Regions from separate parts of the Dorea sp. BIOML-A1 genome, predicted to be linked through region 2. Evidence: riboswitches for the same ligand, from Rfam matches in the RefSeq annotation. Region 2 holds a riboswitch; the other holds the start of a gene.
The links. A riboswitch is a leader RNA that binds a small molecule or an ion and turns the genes downstream of it on or off. The one in region 2 is predicted to bind FMN.

Region 1 (11,036 bases), on a different contig from region 2:
GCCTGTTTCTTGAAATTAACGCTCACCGAGTTTCAGATTAGGAACCGCATTTAGATCCCATCCGCTTCTGGTTCCATTCATGTATTCGTAATAAGCCGCTACCCCGATCATCGCTGCATTATCCGTACAGAAAATCGGAGATGGATAATAGAATTTTACTCCCCGATCTTCACATGCTTCTTTCATAGCTGCACGGAGAGCACTATTCGATGCCACACCGCCTGCAATGGCAAATTTATCTACCTTATATTCTTCCACCGCATGCATAGCTTTCGCAACCAGTACATCGGTAACTGCTTTCTGGAAAGAAGCTGCGATATCTGCCTGGTTGTATTCTTCACCCTTCATCTTGCATCCGTTGATATAATTCAGAACAGCTGATTTTAATCCGCTAAAGCTGAAGTCATATGGTGCATCTTCTATATTTGCACGTGGGAATGTGATAGCATCCGGATTTCCTTTCCTGGCCACCTTATCAATCTTCGGTCCTCCCGGATAGCCCAGTCCGATTGCACGGGCCACCTTGTCAAATGCTTCTCCTGCAGCATCATCTCTGGTTCTTCCGATGATATCAAATTTACCATAATCTTTTACACGTACCAGATGTGTATGTCCTCCGGATACTACCAATGAGAAAAATGGCGGTTCTAATTCTTTGTGTTCTATAAAATTGGCTGCGATATGTCCTTCGATATGATGCACTCCGACCAGTGGCTTACCTGCAGCATATGCGATTGCTTTTGCTTCTGCAACCCCCACCAGAAGTGCACCTACCAGCCCCGGTCCGTAAGTCACTCCGATCGCATCGATATCATCCAGTGTTACCTCTGCTTCTTTCAGTGCTTCCTCGATAACCTGATTAATCTTTTCGATATGTTTTCTGGAAGCGATCTCAGGCACAACACCTCCATACAGCGTATGCAGGGCAATCTGTGAAGAAATGACATTGGACAGTACTTCCCTTCCATTCTTTACAACTGCCGCTGCTGTCTCATCACAAGAGCTTTCGATCGCCAGTATTAATACATCTTTTGTCTCGCTCATATTTTCCCTCCTAATCTTCAAATACCAGTTCTACCGAGCGCTTATCTTTTGCTGCGATTGAATTCGGGAATATTGCCTTGACATCGTCCATATATTCCTCTGGTTTTGTCAGTGACGGGCTATAATGTGTCAGCCACATTTCTTTTACTTCTGCTTCTTTTGCAAGCTGTGCCGCTTCGTAGAATGTCATATGCTTATATTCTTTAGCTTTCTTCTGCTTATCCTTTTCGCCATACATTCCTTCACAGATAAAGAGATCCGAATGCTTTGCATTCTGCTTAATAGATTCCGTAGGTCTCGTGTCTGTGGTATACGTAAGCTTGATTCCTTTTCTTGCCGGCCCGAGTACCATATCCGGTGTATATACATGTCTCTTTGTCTCCACCGTCTCGCCTTTTTGTAATATTCCCCAGTACTCCTGTGGAATATTCGATGCCTTCGCTCTTTCTACATCGAATTTTCCTGCACGGTCGATCTCCATCGTATACCCATAACAAGTCACATTGTGATTTACACGAAATGCTCTCAGGCGGTAGCCATTCATCTCAAATGTCTGCTCTGCCTCTGTGATTTCCATATATTTAATCTGGAATGGCAGCTCCGGCGCGATCACGCGCAGTGCATTCACCACTCGTTCCAGTCCTTTTGGTCCGATTAATGTGAGCGGCTTGGTACGGTCCGCATTTCCCATAGTGAGAAGGAGCCCCGGAAGTCCGCTGATATGATCTCCGTGATAATGCGTAAAACAGATCACGTCGATCGGTTTAAAGCTCCATCCCTTTTCTTTTATCGCAATCTGTGTCCCCTCTCCACAGTCGACCAGAAGACTGCTTCCATTGTAACGCACCATCAGGGATGTAAGCCACCTGTATGGCAATGGCATCATCCCTCCGGTTCCTAACAAACATACATCTAACATAATTTTCCTCTATTCCTCTTCCATTTTAATCTTAAAGTTCCTTGTCAGTTCATCATAACAGGATTCACAAAGGTCAAAATGATCTCTCCGGTTATCTTTTTCCGAAAAATATCCCCATCGCTTATCCACTGTCAGGACGTCTTCCTGCGGAACCCCTTCTACGACCGGAATCACTCTTCCACATTTGTTACATACAATACTGGTTACTTCTTTTACTTTTCTTGTCTGTTCCTTAAACTGGCGCATACCATTCCTCCTGTAATCCTGTCACCGTTTTTTCCGGTGTTTTTCATACATTACATCGTTTTCTTTTCATTATTCTCTGTCTGTAATTTTCTCAGTTACGCCTATATTATAGCTTTTCATCTGTATGCTGACCAGTGGAAAGTGCTGTAAGAATTACCATTGTTTCCTACAGATTTACGGACATCAAAACAGCATTTTCTTTGGGATTCTCATAGTAATTCCTGCGGATCCCATCTTTCGTAAATCCACATTTTCCATAGAATTGTCTGGCAGCTTCATTGTTTTCTCTTACTTCCAGCATGATTCTTGTTATCTTCTGCTCCCGACAGAAGTCAAGCAGTTTCCGGAACATCTGACTGGCTGCCCCTTGTCTGCGCACAGAATGTGCCGTTGCAATCCTTGCAATTTCACCTTCCTCTAATACGTAATAGAAGATAAGATATCCGGCCATTCCTTCTTTTGTCTTTGCCACAAATATTGCGGCATTCTTCTGCCTCCACGTCTCTTCCAGACTTTTCAGACTCCATGCATCAGGAAATATCTCTCTTTCCAATGCAGCAATCTCCGGAAGTTCCGGAAAATCAGCCTCACTTATTTCAATCATTTTATCTGATCCCATCTGATTTTCTAACATTCCATGATATCCCTTATCAATTCATCTACCACTTCCGGTTTTGTTGCCCAGCTTGTACAGAATCTGACTGCGCTTTCGGTATCCGATACCTTCTCCCAGAATTCAAATACATATTTTTCTTTTAATTTTTCGATATGACTGTCCGGAAGGATCGGGAACTGCTGATTCGTATAGGAATCGTAACGCAGACCATATCCTTTTTCCAGAAATATCTTTTTAAGCTTCATTGCCAATTCGTCTGCATGTGCGGATATCTTAAAATAAAGATCATCCGTAAACAGCGTATCGAACTGAATACCAAGAAGACGTCCTTTTGCCAGCATTCCGCCATTCTGCTTGATCATATAGCGAAAATCTTTCTTCAATGCCCGGTTAGTGATCACAACAGCTTCACCAAATAATGCGCCCACCTTAGTTCCACCGATATAAAATACATCTGTATACTTTGCAAGATCTGCAAGTGTGATATCATTTGTCTCTGCCATCAGCCCATATCCCAGACGTGCTCCGTCAAGAAACAATAACATACCATATTTTCTGCATACTTCATGCAGATCCGCTAATTCCTTCTTTGTATACAGTGTTCCGTTTTCCGTCGGATGGGAAATGTATACCATCCCCGGCTGTACCATATGCTCCTGACTTCCATCCGTCCAGTGAGCATGGCACATCTCTTCTACTTGTGCGGCAGCAATCTTTCCATCTTCACTTGGAAGCGGCAGTACTTTATGTCCGGTTGCTTCAATTGCCCCTGTCTCATGTACATTGATATGCCCGCTTACCGCCGCGACCGCTCCCTGATATGGGCGGAGTGCCGCACTGATCACCGTTGTATTGGTCTGTGTTCCTCCTACCAGGAAATGCACATCCATATCCTGACATTCACACAGATCCTTAATCTTCTGTCTTGCACTGTCGCAGTATGGATCCAGCCCATATCCGTTGGTCTGCTCCATATTCGTCTCTATCATCCTCTGCATAATTGCCGGATGTGCTCCTTCTGTATAATCGCACTGAAATCTATACATGCTCCATTCTCTCCTTCCGTTCTCTTTCTGCCTGAGACACACGGAGATACTCCGGTTCATGCTCCATCGCAGTTTCAATCTTTCCTTCTTTATAATACTGCATTCCCAGTGTTCCTACGGATGCAGCTCTCTGCCGGTTCATATTTGCCGGCGCAAATGTAACCGCTTCTCCCGGCAGGATCTCTTCTGTGATCTTTGTCTTATGCACAGGGACCCCGTCGCCAAGGAAGGTTACTCTTCTTCCTTCTTTTAAATACTTTTTCAGCTTTTCTCCCAGTTCTTCTATCGGAACTGCCATCTGGTCTTCCAGTATGTGAAGCTTCTGCCCGTCAAATTCATAGATTCCTGCATACACCTGCCCGCGTCTTGCATCCATAATCGGACATACAACATCTGCAATTCCACACAGATTGCAGGCAAGTCCCTCCAATGTCGGAATATGAATCAGTGGTTTCTCAAGCGCAAGTCCAAGTCCCTTGGCCGTTGCAGAACCGATACGAAGTCCCGTAAATGATCCCGGCCCTCCGGCTACCGCTATCGCATCTACGGTATGCAGATCCAGTTCTGTCATCTTCACGATCTCGTCCAGCATCGGAAGTAATGTCTGTGAATGTGTCTTCTTATAATTGACTGTATATTCGGCAATGACCTGGTCATCCACTGCCCCGTCTTCTACTACAGCTACACTGGCGACCAGTCCTGAGCTGTCTAATGCTAATATTCGCATATTGTAATCCTCCGGTAATCGAATCCTTTTTCCAGATCCTTTTCTATCTTAATCTCTGTGTAATGTTCCGGTAATATCTCTTCAATCAGATTAGCCCACTCGATCAGGCTGACGCCCTCTCCGTAAATGTAATCTTCATAGCCAATCTCATCCATCTCTTCCACATCACCGATTCGGTACACATCAAAATGATAAAAGGGAAGTCTTCCTTCATCATAGATCTGCACAATGGTAAATGTAGGACTGCTGACCGGTTCATCTATCCCCAGTCCTTTGGCAAGACCTTTGGTAAATATCGTCTTCCCGACACCCAGATCTCCCACCAATGTATACACCTGTCCTGCGCAGGCTTTTTCACCCAGACTAAATCCCAGATCCCAAGTCTCTTTCTCACTGTTTGTCTCTATTATCATAAGCTCTCCCTTTCCATTTTTTGAAATCACTGTATTCAGTATCTTTAAGTATAACACATCTTTTTTTCTTCTGCTACTCATGATATACTTTCTGATAACAGCTTAAATATATTAATTTTTATCAATAATGGAGGAAAACGTATGAAATTCACATTTTATCACAATAACATTAACGTTGCCGATCTTGACAAGTCTATCGAATTCTACCAAAAAGCACTTGGACTTAAGCTTACAAAAGAGACAGAAGCTGCCGACGGAAGCTTCAAGCTGGTATTCATGGGAGATGATACCACCCCGCACAAATTAGAGCTCACATGGCTGCGCGATATGGACAGACCTTACGATCTCGGAGACAATGAAATTCATCTGGCAATGCAGACAGATGATATGGACGCGGCACTGGCATTCCATAAAGAAATGGATTGTGTCTGTTTTGAAAACCCGGAGATGGGTATCTATTTTATCAATGATCCGGATGGGTATTGGGTGGAAATCTGCCCGGCGGAATAAATTTAATTGGGATTTAATTCAGAAAGGCTGTGGATACCCGAACCGGAATAAAGCTTGGAAAGGCGTTCCTGTTCAGGTTCCATCGGCGGGTCAATTCTAAAGGGGCAAAATTCTGCTAAAAGCAGGCTTTCAAAATTTGAAACTCGGCATATGCCTCAGACAGTCAAATTTTGAAAACCCAACGCAGAATTTTGTCCCTTAAGAATTACCAACGCCTCTTTCACATTCACTGGAACACCTTTCCAAGCTTTATTCCGTGTGTATCAAATGCCTTACGAATGAAATGACAAGTGCGTAACCGTAGTGGCCTCCACCGGGTTACACTTCCGGGCATTTCATTTATTAGCATCCGCTGCCAGTCACGACTTGAAGAAAACAATAGATAAGGATTATTGTGAATGTGGAATGCCGTTAGAAACAATTAGAGAGTCAGAATCACCGTTAAAGGAACGAAGCGAACGTGTTTGAGGCGAACGCCGAGTTTGAGCGTAGTTCCTTTGCTTTTAGGTGATTCTGACTCTCTTAGTGTTTCTTATGGTATGGAACCTGAACAAGAAGCCTTATCTATTGTTTCCTTCAAGGACCGAGAGGCCGCTTCCCCAGTTAATAAATGAAATCCCAAATTACGCATTCATCTTCAATATCGGACTGATTTTTTTATAAACCAGGAACACGATCAAAGATACCAGTATACCTTTCAGCAGATTGAATGGTCCGACTGCCAGTATCACGAAAGTCTTAAGGTCTGTGATATGTTTGTTTACGGCAGTTCCCATTCCAACCAGGCCGTCGATCGGCATACCGAATGCTTTGGCATATGCCGGTAGTAATACGAAGGCATTCAGAAAACATCCGACTACTGTCATGAATACGGTTCCCGCTGCCATTCCGGCTACTGCTCCGGTTCTGGTATGTTTCTTATGGTAGATCAATGCGGCCGGCACAACCAGTGAACAGCCGATCAGGAAGTTTGCGATTTCTCCGACTCCCGCTGTCATAGTTCCGTTGATTGCAAAGTTCAGTAAGATCTTGATAAGTTCTATTGCCGCTCCGGCGAGTGATCCCATTGCAAAGCTTCCAATCAGGATTGGTACTTCGCTGAAATCTATCTCATAGAAGGACGGAGCGAACGGAAGCGGAATTTCGAACAGCATCAATACTGTTGCGATTGCCGATAACATACCAATCTGTGCCATTGTCCTGATTTTGTTTCTGTTTTTTTCATTTTGTCTTGTCATTACTTTTGTACTCATCTTTCTTTCTCCTTTAAATTGAATTATATTCTAAAGGAAGAAACTTCTTATTTTGAACCATACGATATTCACATTTCAGACAAAAACCCCGTCACCCAAAAGGGCAACGGGGCAATCATATCATTCTGATAATTCTGTAAATATCATATCATCCTTCTCTCATCCAGACTTTACTGTCGGTTCCGGAATCTCACCAGATCGGCTGATCATCACATTGATAACATCTGTCCAGATATCTCTGACCAGAAATTCTTCAAATGACCAGTTCGCGGACTTTACCGCCGGTTGGGAATCACACCCTGCCCCGAAGAATCTTCTTTCGTCCTATATTATAGTACGGCATATCCGTCTATGCAACTATTATTTTGTGCTCATCTCACGGATCAGTTTTCTGATCGGAAGAACAAATGTCGGAGATACAGACAATTCATCGATTCCCATCTTAAGGAATGTCTCTGTCAGAGTCATATCTGCTCCAAGTTCTCCGCAGATACCAACCCAGCATCCTGCTTTGTGTCCGTTTTCGATCGTCTTCTGGATCATGCGGAGCACTGCAGGATGATGTGAATCATAAATGTTGTCAAGTTTGCTGTTCTGTCTGTCAATTGCCAGTGTATACTGAGTCAGGTCGTTTGTTCCGATGCTGAAGAAGTCAACTTCCTCTGCCAGAAGATCGCTGATCATCACTGCTGCCGGTGTCTCGATCATAATACCCTGTTCAACTTCACCGTACTCGATTCCTTTTTCTGTCAGTTCTGCTTTGATAGACTCTACGATCTTCTTGATCTCTTTCACTTCATCTACAGAAATGATCATTGGATACATAATTCCAATGTTACCATATGCGCTTGCACGAAGAAGTGCCCTCAACTGTGTACGGAAGATATCTCTTCTGTCCAGACAGATACGGATCGCACGGTATCCCATGGCCGGATTTTCTTCATGATCAAGGTTGAAATAATCCACCTGCTTGTCCGCACCGATATCCAGTGTACGTACAATTACCTTCTTACCTGCCATGTTCTCGGCTACTGTCTTGTATGCCTGGAACTGTGCTTCTTCATCCGGATAATTATCCGCTTCCAGATATAAGAATTCACTTCTGAACAGACCGATTCCGGCCGCATCATTGGCCAGTACACTTGTAACATCTTTTACACCGCCGATATTTGCATATAATTTGATATGTTTTCCGTCTACCGTTATATCTTCTTTTCCTTTTAATTCCTGAAGAAGTTCTCTTGCTTTGATGTCTTCTTCTTTCTTTTCCTGCATTTTCTTTAAAGTTTCTTCATCCGGATCAATGTAGAATGTTCCTGTGTAACCGTCTACAACCGCCATCTTTCCGTTCCACTCTTCTTTAATATCAACTTCGATCAGTGCCGGGATGTTCATCGTTCTTGCAAGGATTGCTGTATGTGAATTTGCAGATCCAAGTCTGGTTACGAATGCAAGGAGCTTCTCCTTGTCCATCTGGACCGTCTCACTTGGTGCAAGATCTTCTGCCACAACGATCACAGGTTCATCACCGATGGCTCCACCGCTTTCGTTCCCACTTAAGATATTTACCATACGTTCCGAGATATCTTTTACATCTGCTGCTCTCGCTTTGAAATAATCATCTTCCATCTCTGCAAACATCTTCGCAAAGTTATCTCCTGTTGTAGCAACGGCAAATTCTGCGTTTACCTGCTGTGTCTCGATGATATTAACAACAGAATCAATATAATCATCATCTTCCAGCATCATCTGATGTACTTCAAATACAGCAGCATTCGCTTCTCCGACTTCTTTTAATGCTTTTTCATACAGTCCCTGTAACTGCTCTGCTGCCTTTGCGCGTGCATCCTCGTAACGTTTGATCTGTTCTGCAGTATCCTCTATTTTCACACGTTTTACAGGCTGTTCTCCCTTCTGGTAGAACAATATTTTTCCAATTGCAATTCCTTTAAATATTGATTTGCCAGTATATTTCTCCATAAATGATACCTCGTCCTTCCTTCAATCTTTGTTAACATTCTAACTCACAATACCTGTAAAGTCTAGTTTTTCGTAAGATTCAATTCGTCGTAACGCAGCTTTTCCATTGTAAATCCGCGTCCTCTTACCTCATTGATCTGCGTGATCGTGATAAATGCTTTCGGATCGATCTCCTGAATCGCCTCTTTTACCGAATACAGCTTTCTGCTGTGGATAACACATAATACGCCCTGCTGCTTCTGCTCTCCATAACCGGTCTCGATGTCTACCATCGTCACTCCGGCATCAATATCCGTTAAGACTTTCTGACGGATTTCTCTGTATTTGTCCGAAATTACAAATAACTGGATCTGTGACTTTCCAAGAAGCATCACCCGGTTCAGCACAACCGTACTTAAAAACAAATTCAGAATACCATACAGTATCTGTTCCGAATCTGAAAACAGCATCTGAAATCCCAGCACCGAAAAATCTACGATATACAAGAATACCGCTACCGGGACATGAAACCATTTGTGTAACACAAGTGCCAGTATATCGGTTCCACCGGTAGAAGCACCTACTCTTACCACCAGTCCGATACCGATTCCAAGGAGAACCCCTCCATATAATGCCGCAAGCATAGCATTATTCTCCGTCACTTTGTCTATTCCCGGAATGGACTGTGCCATCGACAGGAATATTGGATAAATAAAGGAACTGATGATCGTTGTCAATGCAAACTTCTTTCCCAAAAATACTGCACCGAGAACGAACAGCACCGCATTGATCGCCAAAATAATCATCGATAGGTTCACCTGAAAATAATGGCTGATCGTAAGACCGATACCAGTCGCACCTCCCATAATGATCCCATTCGGCACGATAAACGCTGCCACAGCAAACGACAATACAAGATTGCCGACCAGAACTCCCAGAATGGTTTTGATTATTTTTTCCCAACTTTTTTTCATGTGCTCCATCCTCTCTCCGTACTTTCTTTCCCGGATTATGAAATTCCTTTCATCGTAAGCTGGATCCTCTTCTTCTTAAGATCCACGCTCATCACTTTTACATCCACGATATCGCCAACGCTTACCACTTCCAGCGGATGCTTGATGAATTTCTTATCCGTGATCTCGGAAATGTGTACCAGTCCATCCTGGTGCACTCCGATATCTACAAACACGCCAAAGTCAATGACATTTCTTACGGTTCCTTTCAGGATCATGCCTTCCTTTAAGTCTTTCATATCTAAGACATCTGTTCTTAAGATCGGTTTCGGCATTTCGTCACGCGGGTCACGTCCCGGTTTTTCCAGTTCTTTCACAATATCCCGGAGGGTGATCTCTCCAATCTCCAGTTCCCCGGCAAGTCTTGCATAGTCTTTGATCGTGAGGGAAAGTCCGGTTAGCTTTCCTCCGCTGATGTCTTCCAATGAAAATCCCTGTTTCTTCAGCAGTTTTTCTGCAGCTTCATAGGACTCCGGATGTACACTGGTTCCGTCTAACGGATTCGTACCATTCTGGATTCTCATGAATCCGGCGCACTGCTCAAAGGCTTTTGGTCCGAGTTTTGCAACTTTCAAAAGTTGCTTTCTGTCTGTGAATCTTCCGTTCTCTTCTCTGTATGCCACAATATTCTTAGCAATTGCTCCGGATATTCCGGAAATATAAGAAAGGAGCGGTGCCGATGCCGTATTCAGGTCAACTCCGACTTTATTTACACAGTCTTCCACAACACCGGATAAAGCTTCACTTAACTTTTTCTGGTTCATATCATGCTGATACTGTCCGACACCGATGGATTTCGGATCAATCTTCACAAGTTCTGCCAATGGATCCTGCAGTCTTCTTGCAATGGATGTCGCACTTCTCTGTCCAACGTCAAACTTCGGGAATTCTTCCGATGCAAGCTTACTTGCCGAATATACGGAAGCTCCTGCTTCATTTACAATTACGTACTGCACTTTCTGCGGAATCTCTTTTAATAATTCTACAATGAACTGCTCAGATTCTCTGGATGCGGTACCATTTCCAACAGAGATCAATGTAATGTTATATTTTTCAATAATCTTTTTCAGCAAATCTTTGGATGCCTGGATTTTCTTCGGTGTCGTCGGAGCAGTCGGATAGATAACCGTTGTTCCGATGACTTTACCGGTCGGATCTACAACTGCAAGTTTACAGCCGGTACGGAATGCAGGATCCCATCCAAGTACAGTCTGTCCTACGATTGGCGGCTGCATCAGAAGCTGATGCAGATTCTTCTTGAATACGCTGATTGCCCCGTCTTCTGCCTTC
Region 2 (11,036 bases):
TATCTTTTGCCCATGCATTAAACATTGACATTCCCATACCATCATTGTTAGAAACAACAATATCGATCTGATCTCCGAAAGAAGCTTCCCATGTTCCGATTGCGTTACCTGCTGTAGCCGCATCCCATGTTGCCCCTGCTGAGTTCTTCATTTCCTGAGAAGCAAGTTCACGGACTGTAAATTCTTTTCCGTCTACATCAATCTTAGCATCCTGGACAACTTTTGCTTTTCCGTCTACGTTTGTTCCTGCCGGCTTGGAAGCAACTTCGTCACCTTCTTTAACTCCTGTTCCAAGTGCCGCACGAACACCACGTGTACGTGCGATAGAATCATTATGTCCGATGTCACCGATTGCAAGTACGTATCCGATAACTCCATCACCATTTCTGTCAATCTTATCAGCATTTGCTTTGATATAATCAACAACCATCTCTCCCTGAAGTTCTGCTCCCTGATTAGCATCAAATCCTACATAATAAGTATCTTTGTTGAAATTCAACGCTTCTTTGTCCAATTCCCCTGTTGAACTATTAGAAGGTTGACGGTTAAACCAGCAAAGCGGTTTGTCCTTATTGGCTACAGAACTGCTGTCTGAAGATCCTGATGATTTTGAATCACCTGACGAAGATCCTCCGCAGCCTGCCAGTGATAATGCAAGTGTTGCTGCCATCATGAGTGCAAATACTTTTTTCTTTTTCATTTTCTTTCCTCCTGTTTTGTGCGTTTTGTTTTTAATCGCGTCTAACTCATTGACTAATCTCATTATAATTACAACACTATTTTTTTGACATAGAATATTTTTGGATTAATTATCAATATTTTTATATTGATCTATATTTTTTTATACACTTTATCCAATTGTGCAGAATCTGTCTCTACTATATATAATATAAAACAAAAAAACTGCGATAATAACCTTCACGCTATTATCACAGTTTCTCTTATATGTTCTTATTACGAATAAAATAATGATTAAGCTGTTGCTTTCTTATCATCTGTTTTTTCAAGAAGTTTCTTTACACCCTGGATTGCAACCAACACACCAAGGATCAGAAGCAATACGGCAAAAATCAGCTGTAATGTATTTCCAAGATCCAGCCCTGTTGTCAGGAATGCTTTTGTCAGTTTCACGATCGTCATACCAAGTGCTGTAAATGTAACAGCCATCATGAATACCATTGGTCCCCAGAGCATGAATCCCTTGCGCTTCGTTTTCTTAAGGAATACCGCACAAGCTACCAGTGCCAGTACAGATAACAACTGGTTGGCTGAACCGAATAAAGGCCAGATCTCTGCATAACCGACTTTTGTCAGGAAATATGCAAGTACCAGTGTAATAACCGTTGCAAAGTATTTATTCGTTACCACTTTTAAGAATGGACTCATGTTATCCTGATCTACATCATCATCGAGGAAGAATTCCTGGAATGACAGACGGCCTACTCTGGCTACAGAATCCAGAGAAGTCAGTGCAAATGCGGATACTGCCAGATTGATCAGCGTAAATACAAGAGAGTGTGGCAGTCCGATGACTGACAGGAAGTTCGCAATCGCTCCGGCGAAAATCTGAGGCTGTGTTGTCAGTCCCTGTGCTGCTGCTTCACCTTTAGCAAAAGATGCAACTGCGATCAGCGCAATAACTGCAAGCATACTTTCCATTAACATTGCTCCGAATGATACAGGAAGCATGTTCTTCTCATTCTTAATCTGTTTGGATGCTGTACCGGAAGATACCAGTGAATGGAAGCCGGAAACCGCACCACAAGCGATCGTTACAAATAAGATTGGGAACATATACTGTCCATCTACGTTAAAGCTTGTGAATGCCTGAAGGTTACAAGATGGATTTGCTACAAATACACCAACAATCGCACCAACGATCATAAAAATCAAAAGGTAACTATTCAGATAGTCACGAGGCTGAAGAAGTGCCCATACAGGAGCGACACTGGCAATCAGGATGTAAACGAAGATGATGAGATGCCATGCATCCAGTCCTACATACATTGGGAAGTGAAGTCCCAGTGCGATTGCTGCTACCAATAATACGATTGCAACTGCTGTATTAATCCACTTGTTGAATTTCGTATACTTCAAAAACATTCCAAGTCCGACTGCTTCTAAGATAAATATCATAGAAGTAGTTGCGACTGCACCGTTAGCTGCAATTTTTGTTACTTTTCCGGCTTCACTTACTGAGAATCCATTAAAGGTTCCGGCTACAACATCAGCAAAAGCTGCAACGACCAGAATACAAAACAGCCAGCAGAATAACAGGAATAATTTCTTACCTAATTTTCCGATATATTCTTCGATGATATATCCGATTGTACGTCCTTTATTCTTTACAGATGCATACATAGATGCGAAATCCTGAACGGCTCCAAAGAATACCCCTCCGATTAAGATCCACAAAAGTACCGGAAGCCATCCGAAGATTGCTGCCTGGATCGGTCCGTTGATCGGACCTGCACCTGCGATTGATGCAAACTGGTGACCGAATACGACGTTCGTATCGGCCGGTACATAGTCAACCCCGTCTTCCATCTCATATGCCGGAGTTTTGGCATTTGGGTCAATGCCCCATTTGTTCTGGAGATAACGACCATAAAGAAGATATGCTCCACCAAGCACAACAATGGCAATGATCATCATTAATATTCCACTCATAAAACAATCCCTCTTCTTTCTCTTTAAAGTAAATATATAAAAAAACGCCTTCGCTATCCTTTCGGATAACAAAGGCGGAATATTCTTCCGTGGTACCACTTCGTTTTACTGCAGTCATCACTAACCACAACCACTTGTTACTGTCAAAATATCTAACAGTTTCTTCTGTAACGTGAAGACAACGTCCCGGCTTACTCGATACCTGACTATGTTGATTCTTCCAACCTGTATATTTCAGCGGGATGCTCCTGGGTGATATCATAAAATACTTTCTGCCGTTTCACACCATCCAACAGCTCTCTGAATTCCAGTTAACTTTTATGACGTATCCCTTTCATTGCATTTCTTATTTACTTTTTTTAGCTTACTTAATGTTTTACACTTTTTTCTTGTAAAGCGCAAGAGTGGAATTAAACATAATTTACAAAAATACAGTTCTATTTTTGTGCATTTTTTCACATTATACGATTCCGGTTATCTCTTCTACAGATTTCACAAAATAATCTGCTCCATCCAGTTCTCCCTTCTCACCATAACCATACAGGCATCCGATAAACGGACTTTTACAGGATCTGGCACATTCCAAATCCTGTCTTCTGTCTCCGATCACCAGATAAGGTCCCGGATAGTCCCGGATAACTTCCTGCACGATCTCCGTCTTAGGGCAGAAACCATACGATTCACAGTCATAAAACTGTTCAAACCATCTTTCCATTCGGAATTCTTCCCAATGTGCTTTACGGTATGCCACCTTACAGTTGCTTAAGATCACAAGATGATATCCTCTGTTCTTCAAAGCTGTAAGCATCTCTTCCGCTCCCGGATACCACACTGCCCGGTGCTTCCTGATCTGCCTGACCATGGAATCTCCCACGATCGCACTCGCCTGATCTTTGTATCTCTGATCTAATTCCGGCAGAAATGTATCCCACATTTCTTTGCTGTTTAAGCCCAGCCATCCTGCGATCTGCTCCGTCTCTATCCTCTGTTCTTCTACGACATTCTGCTCCGCCAACCACTGATAAGCTTCCCTGAACGCCGGCTCATAGATTCCAAGAGTATTATGTATCGTTCCATCATAATCAAAAATGATTGTTTTCACCATCGGCTGCACCTGATTAAAGCTGCTTCATCAGATTTACCATCTCAATTGCGGACAATGCACAGTCATATCCTTTATTTCCTGCTTTACTTCCTGCACGTGCGATAGCCTGTTCGATATTCTCTGTTGTGATTACTCCGAATAATACCGGAATTCCTGTTGCAAGTTCAACCTGCGCGATTCCTTTGGCCGATTCATTACACACCAGATCATAGTGGGAAGTATCCCCGCGGATAACTGCTCCCACGCAGATGACTGCATCATACTTTCCGGACTGTGCCATCTTCTGTGCAGTCAGCGGAATCTCAAATGCTCCCGGTACCCATGCAGCCGTAATGTTCTCTTCTTCTACCCCATGTCTTACCAGCCCGTCGACGGCTCCGCCCAATAACTTATTCACAATGATCTCATTGAATCTGGCAGCCACGATTCCGACTTTCATTCCCTCAGGTGCTACTACTTTTCCTTCTACTAAATTGATCTGTCTCATGATTTCTTCCTCCTGTTATTCATTAAATCTTTTTATAATTCTATTTCTTTGAAAATGTGTCCCATCTTTTCCTGTTTTGTCTTCATATATTTCAGATCATACTTCTGGGGTGGGATCTCCAGCGGTACTCTTTCATTGATCTTCAGTCCAAACCCACCAAGTCCATAGACTTTGTCCGGATTATTGGTCAGAAGTCTCAATGATTTCACTCCGAGATCCGATAATATCTGCGCTCCGATCCAGTACTCTCTGAGATCCGGTGCAAATCCCAACTTTACATTGGCCTCTACCGTATCATATCCCTGCTCCTGCAGTGCATATGCCTTGATCTTATTGAGCAGCCCGATTCCTCTGCCTTCCTGCCTCATGTAAAGAATGATCCCTCTGCCTTCTGCTTCTACCTGACGCATCGCTGTCTGAAGCTGCAGACCACAGTCACATCTAAGCGAGCCAAATGCATCACCTGTCAGGCACTCCGAATGTACCCTGCAAAGTACATCTTCACCGTCTCCGATATCACCTTTTACCAGTGCAAGATGGTGTTCTCCTGTAATATCATTGATATATCCGTGAAGTCTGAAATCTCCATACTGCGTCGGAAGGTCTGCAACCGCCTCTTCTTTTACATGTTTTTCATGGATTCTCATGTAATCCTGAAGATCACGGATCGTAATAAATGTAAGATTATGCTCTTTTGCAAGTTCCCACAACTGTGGTGTACGCATCATTGTGCCATCTTCTTTCATAATCTCACAACACACGCCGCATTCCTTCAATCCAGCCAGTCTCACCAGATCAGTCGTTGCCTCTGTGTGTCCGTTCCGCACCAGGACTCCGCCTTTTCTGGCAATGAGTGGAAATACATGTCCCGGTCTTCTGAAATCTTCCGGCTTCGCATCTTCATCCACACATTTCATGATTGTATAGGAACGTTCTGCTGCCGAAATACCTGTCGTCGTATCAACATGGTCCACTGCAACGGTAAATGCTGTGCTGTGATTATCGGTATTCTCCGCAACCATCGGTGGAAAATTAAGCCTTGCTGCAATTTCCGCACTCATCGGGGTACAGATAAGCCCTTTCGCATAAGTCGCCATAAAATTGATATTCTCCTGTGTTGCAAACTCTGCTGCACATACCAGATCCCCTTCGTTCTCTCTGTCCGGATCATCTGTAACCAGAATAACCTTTCCTTCCCTCAGATCCCTTAGTGCCTCTTCGATTGTATTGTACTGATTGTTTTGTGACATTCTATTTATCCTCCTGTTCTAAAATCCGAATTCCTGCAAAAATTCCATCGTAATTCCGGATTCTTTTTTCTCTTCTTCACTCTTTCCAAGGCCTAACAGCCTTTCTACGTATTTTCCGATCACATCATTCTCCAGATTCACCGAATCGCCCGGCACTTTTTCCAAAAGCGTCGTTTCTTCTCCTGTATGCGGGATAACCGATACCTGAAATCCCTCTTCCTCTACTTTTGCCACCGTCAGGCTGATGCCATCTATACAGATAGAGCCTTTTTCTACGATCAGATGTAATATCTGCGGCGATGTTCCAATAGATACCCAGATGGCATTCTCCTCTCGGGTCAGAGACCGGATCACACCGGTTCCGTCAATATGACCGCTTACGATATGTCCTCCAAATCTTCCGTCTGCAGCCATTGCCCGTTCCAGATTCACCTGACTTCCGACTTTACAACTTCCCAGACTGCTTCTCCTGATGGTCTCTGCCATCACATCTGCAGTAAATCCATCCGGCTGAAGTGATGTAACTGTCAGACACACTCCATTGACTGCGATACTGTCACCGATCTTCGTTCTTTCCAATACCTTCTTCGCCTTGACTGCCAGAACTCCCGACTCTCCGGTCAGCTGCATATAGCGGACCGATCCTTTCTCTTCTACGATTCCTGTAAACATGGCCCCTCCTGTTCTTTTTCACATACCTGACAGATTATCCTGATGTCTTCACCGATCCGGCAGATATCCGTACACTTCAGTTTCAATGCTTCTGATGGAAGTCCGATGCCGATTCCTTGCACCGGTGTCTTACTGTTCTTTCCGCCAAATAATTTTGGTGCGATAAAACAGTGTACCTCTTTTACAATTCCTGCCCGCAGTGCACTGTCGTTCAGCGTGCCCCCGCCTTCCAGCAGAATGCTGTCAATGCCCTCATTTCCAAGATATGTCATCAGCTTTTTAAGGTCTATCTGACCTTTTTCATCCGGACAGCAGACAGTATCCACGCCTTTCGCATGTAACCGTTCTATTTTTTCTGTTATTTCTTCGTTCCCTTCCCGTCCTGCATAAGCCACAATTGTCCGGTACTCTTTTGCACTTCTTACGATCTGGCTGTCAAGCGGTATCCTAAGACTGCTGTCGCATACTATTCTGACCGGACTTTTCCATCCTTCTACCCGGACATTCAACATCGGATCATCCGCAAGTACAGTCCCGATACCGGCCATAATACCCATATACCGGTGCCGCATATGCTGCACTTCCTGTCGGGCCGGTTCTCCTGTGATCCACTTCGATGCACCCGTCTTTGTCGCAATTTTCCCATCCAGTGTCATAGCATATTTCATCACTACATACGGTGTCTTCGTCGTAATATAATGGAAGAACACCGGGTTCAGACGGTCACATTCTTCCCGCATAAAATCCTGAACTACTGTAATTCCCGATTCACGCAATATCTGTGCACCTTTTCCTGCCACCTTTGGATTCGGATCCCTGGAACCAATCACCACTTTTTTAATCTTCTGTTCTATGATCGCTTCCGTACACGGCGGTGTCTTGCCATAATGACAGCATGGTTCCAGCGTAACATAGATTGTCGCACCCTCTGCCGATTCTGTAAGCGATGCGATTGCATTGCGCTCTGCATGAAGTTCTCCGCATTTTTTATGATAACCTTCCCCGATGATCCGGCCGTCTTTTACGATCACCGCACCTACCATCGGATTCGGATTCGTCCATCCTTCTCCCTTTTTTGCAAGCTGAATTGCCCGGAGCATGTATTCCTGATCCGTCATTTTTCTTCCTTCTTTCTTAGTTATACAAAAACCCCTGCAGGATACCTACAGGGGAAATGATCTGTTACATGTAACTGACAAATGATCTGTTAACCAAAAAAGCTCTGAAATGGATCACCATCTCAGAGCTCAGACACTACATTCATCTATTAAAATAACTGTACCATCATCTTCTCTCATCCAGACTATACTGTCGGCTCCGGAATCACACCGGATCATGCCTCTCGGCCCGCGGGCTTTACCGCCGGTAGGGAATCACACCCTGCCCTGAAGATTTCGTTTTTTTTTATCATAATACTTTATATATCATTTGTAAAGCAAAAGTTTGGAAATAGCAAGCTCCTTTTCACATTGATTTCATCTGCCAATTTTGTTATTCTATACGTATAGATTATTGTCACCTGAGAATACGTAGAATCTAAAGGAAATCAAATTATGAAAATAGAGAAAAAAATATGGCTCTCGTTGATCGCATCTGTCTTATTTGCCGTTATCTTTTCCATCTGGATATTCAGACAGGATACTGTTCGGAACGAACTGCCTTTTGATAACACCACCTCACTGAAAACAACAAGTTTTAAAACTGACGGTGCGAAAACAGAATCTGTGATCCTGTCCGATGAATTCCACTCGCAAAAAGCGATTCTTTTTCAGACTACTCATACCAATGCAGAAGTCTGGCTTGATGGGAAACTTATTTATCAATACGGAAATGAAAAACACACACCCAAATTCATGAAATCACCCGGCTTCTGCTGGCATATTGTAGACATTCCGGCAAACAGTGACGCCAAGAAACTGACCGTCAAAATCATTCCTGTATATCAGGGTTATTACGGAACCCCGGTGCATCTTTTTCTGGGTACGAGGGGCGATTGTATTCTGAAGATTCTCAGCCAGAGTCTAGGAATACTGATCCTCAGTTGCGGTGTTTTATTTTTTGGATTTCTCTCTCTGGTATTGTATATTGCAGTGATTCGTAAGAAACAGGAGGATTTTTCCGAAGAAACATCTAAAATATTCCTGAATCTTGGAATCTTCTCCCTGTTGATTGCCTTATGGTCCCTGAATCAATGCGGTTTCCTGCAATTTTTAGTCCCGGATGGAAGAACACTGTATTTTATTGACTTCTTTACATTTTATCTCTTTCCTGTTCCGTTTAATTTCCTTTTGTATGATATTTGCAAAAGTAAATTCCAAAAAGGTGCCCTGTTCCTGTCTGTTTCTTATCTGATCAATATGGGCGCAGCCGTCCTTCTTCAGTGTATGGGAATTGTCGATATCTTCCTGATTCTTCCGATCACGCATCTGATCATGTTTGTGAATGCAGCATATACGATCGGACTGATCCATTACGAGGCAAAACAGCTTGGAAACGAACTTGCCAGAAAGTTCAGATATCCAATGTACCTCATTATGTGTTTTTCCTTATCGGAACTATTGGTTTATTATATCCGCAGATTCCAGCAGACATCTATATTCCTTCCGCTTGGGACCCTGCTGTTTATCCTTATGCTGATCTGGATTCAGGTATCGCAGTATTATGAACAGTGTATCCAGAAGCAAAAACTGATCTACTTCCAGAAACTGGCAAATATAGATATGCTCACCGAAGCCATGAACCGGAATGCCTATGAAAATATGATCCGTTATCTGGACGAGCAGGAGCTGGAATTACATACAACCGGAGTTGTCTTATTAGACCTTGATAATCTGAAGGAAATTAATGATAACTTTGGCCACGAAAAGGGAGATGAAGCCTTAAAGCTTTGCTATCAGTGTATCCGCCAGGCTTTTCCATCGGAACAAAATTGTTTCCGAATCGGTGGAGACGAATTTGCTTATATTTTCCATAAAGATGAAAAAGAGCTGATTGCCGATAAGATCCATAAACTGGAGCTGCTTCTAAATGAAAAGGATCAGGATCTTTCCTATTCTCTCAGCGTCTCCTCCGGATATGCCTATTATCAGCCTGACACCGATATGGATTTTAAAGATATCGTAAGACGCAGTGATACTATGCTTTACCGTGAAAAACGAAGAAAAAAAATATCACATTCCGCTTCTTCTCATCCGATGCTTTCTTCCGGAAAGCAATCTCGTGCACAAGGGATCACGGATGAACTGATCACGCAGGAGAAAAAATACCAGCATATTTCACCGACGGAATTATGCGGGATCATTGACTTGCTCAGTCCAAGTACCGATGACTATCTGTACTTTGTTGATTTCCGGACCGACTTTTACTATATTGCGCCACAGTCACTGGAACGTTTCTGCGTTCCTCAAAATGCTTTTTATAATGTTATGGAAACACACCGGGACTTTGTATATGCCGAGGATTATCCGCTGCTGACTGCCGAATTCCGTGATCTGCTTACTACCAACCGTTGTATCCATAATATGGAATATCGCTGGCTGGATCTGAACGGGAATCCGGTCTGGATCAACTGCCGCGGATATCTTGTACGGGATGATCATCAGAAGCCGCTCTACATGGTTGGATGTATTAATGAGATCGGCGAAAAGCAAAAAGCAGATAATATCAGTGGTCTTTTCGGCGAGAATGGTCTGATTGAATACCTGAAGACCCAAGAGACTCCTCTGGAAAATGGATTTCTGTTACGCCTTGGTATCGATAATTTCAAATCGATCAATGAAAAATTCGGATGGGATTATGGTGATTATATTCTCCGGAAAACTGCAGAGTGTATTTCGCACTGTATTTCAGAGGAACAGCAGGTATACAAATTATCCTCTGATGAATTTATCATCGTGGATATTACTTCTGACGATAAGCAGACAGCAGTACACCTTTACAATAAAATCAGGGAAAACATCAACCAGTTTATTAAAAAGAATCATTATACGGCAATCTTTACGATTTCCGGTGGGATTCTCCCATTTTATAATCTTCTGGAAAGCGAATATGATGAAATGATGAAGCGGACAGATTTTTCATTGAACACAGCGAAAAAACGGGGAAGAAACCGTTATTACATTTTCAATGAACAGGACTATCAACGGTTCTTACATCTGAAAGATATCAGCGATGTCCTTCATGCGGCAGTCATACATGACTTCCGTGGATTCTCTGTTGCCTTACAGCCATTGGTGAAAGCAGGCTGCAGACAGCCTTTTGGTGCGGAAACCTTGATGCGTTTTTCTTCCGGACAGTTCGGAACTATCTCACCGGCAGAATTTATCCCTATCCTGGAAGAAAGCGGACTCATCATTCCGGCCGGCCGCTGGATCATAAGGGAAGCTCTACAGGCATGTAAAAAGATCCGTGAAACAATTCCGGACTTCCAGGTCAGCATCAATATCTCACAGATACAGATTGAAAAGTCTGATGTGATACAGGATATCTCTGCTGAACTTGAAAATGCCAAACTTCCTCCGGAAGCATTGATCGTGGAATTAACAGAAAGTGCTTTGCTGGAAGACAATTCCAATGCACGGCATTTCCTGAAGGAATTAAGAAAAGCCGGCATACGGCTTGCACTGGATGATTTCGGAACCGGTTATTCGAACTTCCATTATCTCAATGAACTTCGTCCGGATATCATTAAAATTGACCGTTCCTTTACCGCAAAAGCTATAAAAGATGCAAGGGAATATGATCTTTTAAAACGATTCTGCACTATGATACACCGTCTGAACATAAAAATCTGCATAGAAGGTGTGGAGACTGAGGATGAATGGGAAAAGATCCGGCTGATGGATCCTGATTA

Region 1: linked by a shared signal. The riboswitch ahead of GT508_RS05320 (ECF transporter S component) and the one ahead of ribD (bifunctional diaminohydroxyphosphoribosylaminopyrimidine deaminase/5-amino-6-(5-phosphoribosylamino)uracil reductase RibD) in region 2 are both predicted to bind FMN.

Annotation. Positions count from the first base shown of each region.
Region 1 covers NZ_WWSA01000008.1:79,227-90,262, reverse strand. The annotation lists gene tsaD (tRNA (adenosine(37)-N6)-threonylcarbamoyltransferase complex transferase subunit TsaD) at 16-1,044, opposite strand; gene GT508_RS05355 (ribonuclease Z) at 1,055-1,963, opposite strand; gene GT508_RS05350 (hypothetical protein) at 1,973-2,209, opposite strand; gene rimI (ribosomal protein S18-alanine N-acetyltransferase) at 2,376-2,843, opposite strand; gene GT508_RS05340 (threonine aldolase family protein) at 2,837-3,871, opposite strand; gene tsaB (tRNA (adenosine(37)-N6)-threonylcarbamoyltransferase complex dimerization subunit type 1 TsaB) at 3,864-4,598, opposite strand; gene tsaE (tRNA (adenosine(37)-N6)-threonylcarbamoyltransferase complex ATPase subunit type 1 TsaE) at 4,586-5,011, opposite strand; gene GT508_RS05325 (VOC family protein) at 5,153-5,521, shown strand; gene GT508_RS05320 (ECF transporter S component) at 6,145-6,774, opposite strand; FMN riboswitch at 6,922-7,090, opposite strand; gene ptsP (phosphoenolpyruvate--protein phosphotransferase) at 7,135-8,754, opposite strand; gene GT508_RS05310 (YitT family protein) at 8,817-9,707, opposite strand; gene GT508_RS05305 (Tex family protein) at 9,743-11,036, opposite strand, start outside.
Region 2 covers NZ_WWSA01000026.1:46,830-57,865, reverse strand. The annotation lists gene GT508_RS10580 (substrate-binding domain-containing protein) at 1-700, opposite strand, end outside; gene GT508_RS10575 (carbon starvation CstA family protein) at 973-2,670, opposite strand; gene GT508_RS10570 (HAD family hydrolase) at 3,131-3,775, opposite strand; gene ribH (6,7-dimethyl-8-ribityllumazine synthase) at 3,789-4,262, opposite strand; gene GT508_RS10560 (bifunctional 3,4-dihydroxy-2-butanone-4-phosphate synthase/GTP cyclohydrolase II) at 4,295-5,512, opposite strand; gene ribE (riboflavin synthase) at 5,531-6,184, opposite strand; gene ribD (bifunctional diaminohydroxyphosphoribosylaminopyrimidine deaminase/5-amino-6-(5-phosphoribosylamino)uracil reductase RibD) at 6,166-7,302, opposite strand; FMN riboswitch at 7,467-7,581, opposite strand; gene GT508_RS10545 (EAL domain-containing protein) at 7,738-11,036, shown strand, end outside.